One region of the Nocardia sp. N2S4-5 genome, then DNA from elsewhere that is predicted to be linked to it. Evidence: riboswitches for the same ligand, from Rfam matches in the RefSeq annotation. Region 1 holds a riboswitch; each other region holds the start of a gene.
What was found. A riboswitch is a leader RNA that binds a small molecule or an ion and turns the genes downstream of it on or off. The one in region 1 is predicted to bind cobalamin.
Positions count from the first base shown of each region.

Region 2: it holds a riboswitch for cobalamin, as region 1 does, so the genes downstream of both, metE (5-methyltetrahydropteroyltriglutamate--homocysteine S-methyltransferase) here and ACFMRZ_RS34985 (FecCD family ABC transporter permease) in region 1, are expected to answer to the same signal.
Region 3: it holds a riboswitch for cobalamin, as region 1 does, so the genes downstream of both, ACFMRZ_RS20160 (CbtB domain-containing protein) here and ACFMRZ_RS34985 (FecCD family ABC transporter permease) in region 1, are expected to answer to the same signal.

Region 1 covers NZ_JBIUPM010000001.1:7,569,241-7,571,491, reverse strand. Annotated here, with positions in the region: gene ACFMRZ_RS34990 (TetR/AcrR family transcriptional regulator C-terminal domain-containing protein) at 77-661, shown strand; adenosylcobalamin (AdoCbl) riboswitch at 684-834, shown strand; gene ACFMRZ_RS34985 (FecCD family ABC transporter permease) at 839-1,870, shown strand; gene ACFMRZ_RS34980 (ABC transporter ATP-binding protein) at 2,008-2,251, shown strand, end outside.
Region 2 covers NZ_JBIUPM010000001.1:2,753,801-2,756,051, reverse strand. Annotated here, with positions in the region: gene metE (5-methyltetrahydropteroyltriglutamate--homocysteine S-methyltransferase) at 1-807, opposite strand, end outside; cobalamin riboswitch at 908-1,106, opposite strand; gene ACFMRZ_RS12280 (pyruvate carboxylase) at 1,321-2,251, shown strand, end outside.
Region 3 covers NZ_JBIUPM010000001.1:4,415,369-4,417,619, forward strand. Annotated here, with positions in the region: gene ACFMRZ_RS20155 (discoidin domain-containing protein) at 1-753, opposite strand, end outside; cobalamin riboswitch at 747-889, shown strand; gene ACFMRZ_RS20160 (CbtB domain-containing protein) at 926-1,120, shown strand; gene ACFMRZ_RS20165 (CbtA family protein) at 1,111-1,848, shown strand; gene ACFMRZ_RS20170 (OsmC family peroxiredoxin) at 1,884-2,251, opposite strand, start outside.

The sequences.
Region 1 (2,251 bases):
CGGCCGTGCAACTTGAACGGTGTTCAGGCTAGGGTAGCGTGGGGATCGAGTCAAAGCACGAAAGGGTTGTCGCCAAGTGCAACTGCACCGCACGGACGTCGTCGACGGGGCCATCGCCATCCTCGATCAATTCGGCCTGGCCGATCTCACGATGCGCCGGCTGGCGACCTCGCTGCACGTCCAGCCCGGCGCGCTGTATTGGCACTTCCCCAACAAGCAGGCGCTGCTCGGCGCGGTCGCCGACCGCATTCTGGCGCCGCTGGACGAGCCGGTCGCCGCCGACGAGTGGTCCGCGCAGGTGGGCGAGCTGGCGCACCGGATGCGCTCGTGCCTGCTCGCCTACCGCGACGGCGCGGAGCTGGTGTCGGCCACCTACGCCTCGCGCCTGACCACCAGCAAGGGCCGGGAACGGGTGGCGGGCGCGCTGATCCGCGGCGGCATGGGCCGCGAGGAGGCCGACCTGGCCGCCTACACGCTGTTGTACTACGTACTCGGCGAGACCGTCGACGAGCAGTCGCGGATGCAGATGGATTCGGCGGGCGCGCTGCCGGAGGAGTCCTCGCCGCTCTACGAGAACACCAGCGCGACCGACCGTTTCGACTTCGGGTTGCAGCTGTTCGTGGGCGGGGTGCGGCATCTGCTGGGCGACCGGGTGCGCTGACCGGACAAACCGGACGGTAGAGTCCTCTTCGTCATTCCCGGCGGGTGCGGGAATCCGGTGGAAATCCGGAACGGTCGCGCCACTGTGACCGCGGCGGGCTCGGGCCCGTCACGGAAGTCAGACCTCCCTCGCCGGGGTACAGCTCTGAGGTCGCGAGGTGCCCATGGAGTATCGGCGATGAGCCGCGCGCGGACAGCGGTGGTCATCCCCGTCGTCGCGGTGGCGCTGGGGTGCGCCATGGTGGCGGCGACCGGATGCGGGGCCGAAACCGTGCCGCCCGCAACCGTTTTCGAGGTGCTGCGGGCGCGGGTGACCGGGGCCGCGTTCGCGGATCCCGGCCTCGACACGATCATCTGGCAGTTACGGGTGCCGCGTACCCTGCTGGCGGCCGTGGTCGGCGCGGGCCTGGCGCTGGCGGGGGCGGCCATGCAGACGCTCGTGCGCAATCCGCTGGCCGACCCCTATCTGCTCGGCGTGTCCTCCGGGGCGGGAGTGGGCGCGGCGGCGGTGATCACCTCCGGGTTCTTCGCCGGGGCCGGGGTGTGGGCGCTGTCGGGCGGCGCGCTGCTCGGCGCGTTCGCCGCGGCGGCCATGGTCTTTCTGATCGCGGTCGCGCAGGGCGGGCTCACGCCGCTGCGGCTGGTGCTGACCGGGACCGTGCTGGGGTCGGCGTTCGCGGCGCTGAGCAGCTATCTGATCTTCCGCAGCGCCGACCCGGCGGCCGCCCAGGCCGTGCTGTTCTGGCTGCTCGGGAGTCTCGCGGGGGCGGATTGGACGCGAATCGCGTTGCCCGCCTGCGTGGTCGGAGTCGCGGCAGTGACACTGGCGGCGGCCGCGGGCTGGCTCGACGCGCTGAACGTGGGCGCCGACACCGCCGCGTCGGTCGGAGTACCGGTGCGTGCCTTGCGGATCGCGTTGTTCGCCGGGCTGGCCGTGCTGGTGGGTGTCCTGGTGGCGGTCTCGGGCGGGATCGGTTTCGTCGGACTGGTGGTGCCGCACGCGGCCCGACTGCTGGTCGGCTCGCCGCATCGCGCGCTGCTGCCGGTGAGTGCGCTGTGCGGCGCGCTGTTCCTCGTGGTCGCGGATGCCGCCGCCCGGATTCTGGTGCGGCCCACGGAAATCCCGGTCGGCGTCCTCACCGGCTTGATCGGCGCACCGGTCTTTCTCCTCTTGATGGGCCGCCGCCGCTACCGATTCGGTGCGTCGTGAAGCGGCTGCGGCATAGGAACGGTGCGTCCTTGTCGACTCCGGCAGAAGAACAGACAGCACCCTGCCCGGCCTGCGGTTCTGTGCTGGAGGTTCGGGGACTGACGTGTGGGCCTGGGCGGCGGACCGTACTCGCTGAGGTGTCGTTCGCGGTGGAGGCCGGGGAGATCATCGGGGTCGTCGGGCCGAACGGTAGCGGGAAGACCACGCTGTTGCGCACGCTGGCCGGGTTGCTTCGGCCGCAGCAGGGGCAGGTGTTCGTGGAACGCCTTGATCTGCAAGGTCTTTCGGCGCGACGGCGGGCACGGGCGATCGCGCTGGTCGCGCAGGACGAGCAGCCGCCCGACGATCTGCGCGCGGGTGAGGTGGTGGCGCTGGGACTCA
Region 2 (2,251 bases), 4.8 Mb from region 1:
GTCCGCCAGCGCGGGCAGCGCCGCACCCGGACGCCCGAAATAGGTCGCGACCAGGATCGCCGGGCGCTGTGGCACGCCCGCCAGCTCGGCATACGTGCGCCGCAGCAGTGCCAGTTCGGGGGCGGTGAGATCGGTGACCAGCACCGGTTCGTCGATTTGCACCCATTGCGCGCCCTCGGCGGCCAGCAGCCGCAGCAGTTCGCGGTAGTGCGGGAGCAGATCGTTCAGCCGGTCCAGCGGTGCTGTCCCGTCGATGCCCTTCGCCAGCTTCAAGAAGGTCAGGGGACCGATCACGACCGGGCGGGCCGGAACGCCCAGTTCCCGGGCCTCGCGCAGCTCACTCAGGAGCTTGTCCGGTTGCAGCGCGAACGTGGTCCCGGGGCCGATTTCGGGGACCAGGTAGTGGTAGTTGGTGTCGAACCACTTGGTCATCTCCAGCGGTTCCACCGTCTCCGTGCCGCGGGCGGCCGCGAAATAGCGGTCCAGCGGATCGGCGATATCGGCCACGCGCGGTGGCAGCGCGCCGAACATGGCCGCGGTGTCGAGCATCTGATCGTAGAAGGAGAAGGTGCCGACCGGAACGGAATCCAGTCCGGCCGCGGCCAATCCGGCCAGTTGACGGGTGCGCAGGTCACGGCCGACGGCCTGCAGTTCGGCCGCGCTGATACGGCCGGCCCAGTAGCTCTCGGTCGCGCGTTTCAGCTCGCGCCGCGGCCCGATCCGCGGAATGCCGAGAACCGTTGCGGTGAAAGGGTTGTGAAAAGTCACGGTCTCTCTCCAGTGCTGGAAGCCACAGGTCACCGCCATAGGGGAGGACGGAGCCCGAAAACGCTTCTCGCACCGGCAGATCCGGCGTGCGTAGTGGTGTCCGCCCGCCCTGTTCCACGAGGCGGTGGCCGCCGGATACGGCGTATCCGACACAGCCGGCAGGTCTTCGGACTCGCAGGCAAGGCCCGTCGGGGCGGTCCTACTGGCCGTCGCTTCCCGGATGCGCGCATCCAGTGCTGTTGACGGCGGTCGTTCCTGCATACCGCTGCGGGACAGTCCCGGATTCCCACCGGGTTCCCTCTGGCCGATCCGTACGGACCGGTTTCGACGCTGCTGTCCGACGCTCGGGGCTCCAACTCGTCGGCGCAGCGAACCAGCTGCACAACGAGCATAAGCCACGGCCGAAAACGAATATTCCCGCGTGCTGTCCCGCGGTCGGCGGGTTACCGGCGGATTACGCAAATTCGCAGATCGGTACGGTTTCGATGTGAGGTTGGCTGCGAAAGTGTATTCGCCGTCCGGAGTCGCCGACCGGCCAGGTACCTTAATCGGATGTTCTCCAAAGTGCTGGTCGCCAACCGCGGGGAAATCGCCATTCGGGCGTTCCGCGCCGCCTACGAACTCGGCATCGGCACCGTCGCGGTGTTCCCCTACGAGGACCGCAATTCGGTGCATCGGCTCAAGGCCGACGAGTCGTACCAGATCGGGGAGCCCGGCCATCCGGTGCGGGCCTACCTGTCGATCGAGGAGATCATCAAGGCGGCCAAGACCGCCGGGGCAGACGCCGTATATCCCGGTTACGGCTTTCTCTCGGAGAATCCGGACCTGGCCGCGGCCTGCGCGCGGGAGAACATCACGTTCATCGGCCCCTCCGCCGAAGTTTTGGAACTGACCGGTAACAAAGCGCGTGCGATCGCCGCCGCCAAGGCCGCGGGCCTGCCGGTGCTGAACTCGAGCGCGCCCTCGGCCGACGTGGACGAATTGCTGGCGGCCGCGGAGACGGTGCAGTTCCCGGTGTTCGTCAAGGCCGTCGCCGGCGGTGGCGGGCGCGGCATGCGCCGGGTGGCCGATCGGGCGCAGTTGCGCGAGGCCGTGGAGGCCGCGATGCGGGAGGCCGAATCGGCCTTCGGCGACGCGACGATGTTCCTCGAGCAGGCGGTGGTCAATCCCCGCCACATCGAGGTGCAGATCCTCGCCGACCAGCACGGCAACGTCATCCACCTGTTCGAGCGGGACTGTTCGCTGCAGCGGCGGCATCAGAAGGTGATCGAACTGGCGCCCGCCCCGAACCTGGATCCCGCTCTGCGCGAACGCATCTGCGCCGACGCGGTGGCGTTCGCGCGGCAGATCGGTTACAGCTGCGCGGGCACGGTGGAATTCCTGCTCGACGAGCGCGGCAATCACGTCTTCATCGAGATGAACCCGCGCATCCAGGTCGAGCACACGGTGACCGAGGAGATCACCGATGTCGATCTGGTGGGCG
Region 3 (2,251 bases), 3.2 Mb from region 1:
ATTCGTTGTCCTGGTGCGGAATTCGGTATTCACCAGCGGTGGCCGCGCCGTCGTGGCGGTCCGGTCGAGACGGCGAGCGCCCGCGTAGTCGATGAGGTCGGTGATCACCGCGTGGCCGCTCCAGTGCGGTGTCAAGGTCAGGTGCACGGCCGCCGCGTGCTGATCGGTGCGGTCGGTGAGCACGTCGTACACCAGCTCGGTGGCGCGGCCGTCCGGCGTCGTCCAGGTCAGTTCGGTGCGTACCAGCCCGCAGCGCAGATATTGGGTCTGCCGGAAATTCGATACCTGCGCCGGCGGTGTCGCGGGCGAGAAGGTCTCGTCGCCGACGCCGACCCGCAGTGTCGACCAGTTCGGCAGCGCCGCAGCGACTTCCAGGCCCGCGGCGACCGCGGGGTCGCGAGCGTAGAGCCCGGCCGCGAAGGCGCCGTCGTAACGCGGCGTGTACATCGGATATCCGGTGATCTCGCCGGTTTCCACATAGCCGGTGCCCGCCGGCGGCACCCGCAGACCGAGATACCCGTTGCCGACGAAGGGATGGCCCTCGTAACCGGCGGTGAACGACCGCGACGACGGCGCCCAGTCCGCCGCCGCCGACACGCTGTCACCGGGACAGGGAAAAGCCCGCGGCGTCTCGGGCCCCGACCGGACCACGACCACGATCGCGGCCACCACCAGCACGGCGACGAACACCGCGGCGACGCCGATCCACAGTCGGCGGCGGTGGCCCGTTGCCGGTCGCGCAGTTGACGGCACGTCACAAAGGGTGTCACAGTTCATGAGACAAGAGCGACGGTGACGCGGTAACCCGGTGTGATTCCGGGGCGGTCGCGCCACTGTGAACCGGCATCCGCCGGGCAGCCAGACACCGGCACCGTCGAACTCGACCCGCTCGCGGGGACGCGAACATCCCCGAAGGAGGACCACCATGGCCATTGCGCACACTCCCAGCCGCGCAACCGATTCCCTCGCCGCCGTGCTCGTGACGGTAGGCGTCGTCCTGATGGCACTGCTCACGCTGTACCTGGTCGGCTTCGATCAGGGCGCGATCTCCCGGAGCGGGATGTATCTGCACGAGCTGATGCACGACGGGCGGCACCTACTGGGCGTCCCGTGCCACTGACGGGTTCCCTCAAGACTCTGCTGCTGCGCGGCCTGCTGGCCGGACTGATCGCCGGACTGCTGGCGGGCACTGTCGGATTCGTGATCGGCGAGCCGAAGGTCGAGTCGGCCATCGCGATCGAGGAGGCGGGGCATTCGGACGCCGGGCATTCGCACGGCGACGCCGAGGAGCCGCTGGTCAGCCGGGGCGGACAGAAGTTCGGCGAGTTCCTCGCGCTCGGATTGAGTGGGCTGGCGCTGGGCGCGATCTTCGCGGCCGTCGCCAATGCGGCTCGCCGGCACACCGGCCTGTCCGGGCCGAAACTGGCTGTGGCGCTGGCATTGTGCGGCTGGCTCGCGATCAGCGCGGTGCCGTTCTTCAAGTACCCCGCCAACCCGCCCGCGGTGGGCGAGCCCGACACCATCAACGATCGCACGCTGCTGTGGGTGGCGGCGGTGCTGCTCGGGCTGGCTGCGGTGGGCGCCGCGGTCTTCGCGCATCGACTGCTGTCGAATCAGCTGAGCACGCTCCGGGTCGTCGCGGCCGTGGCGGCCTTCTCGGTCGTGACGGCGATCGGCTACGTCGCGCTGCCGGGCGTGAACGAGGTGAAGGACGACTTCCCCGCCACCCTGCTGTGGCAGTTCCGAGTGTCGTCGCTGGCGGTCACGGCCACCCTGTGGGTGGCCCTGGGCCTGGCCTTCGCGACTTTGACCGAATTCGCGGGCCGCAAGCAGCCGGTCGCCGCCTGAGGGGGCGGTGCCGCAGCGGCACCGCCCCGCCGAACTCAGGACTCCAACGCGGCGTCCAGCTCGATGGTGCCGACACCGGCGAGCGCCTTGCTGATCGGGCAACCGACCTTGGCGCCCTCGGCCGCGGCCTGGAAGCCGGCGGCGTCGAGCCCGCTGACCTTGCCGCGCACGGTCAGCTTGATGCCGCTGATGTGGAACCCGCCCGCCGGATCCGGCCCCAGCGTGACATCGGCGTTGACGTCCAGACTCTGCACGGTCCCACCGGCATTGCCGATCTGACCCGACAGCGCCATGGCGTAGCACGACGAGTGCGCGGCCGCGATCAGCTCCTCCGGGCTGGTGGTGCCGTCGGCGGCGTCGGCCGTCCGCTTCGGGAACGACACGTCGAACTTGCCGACGCCGG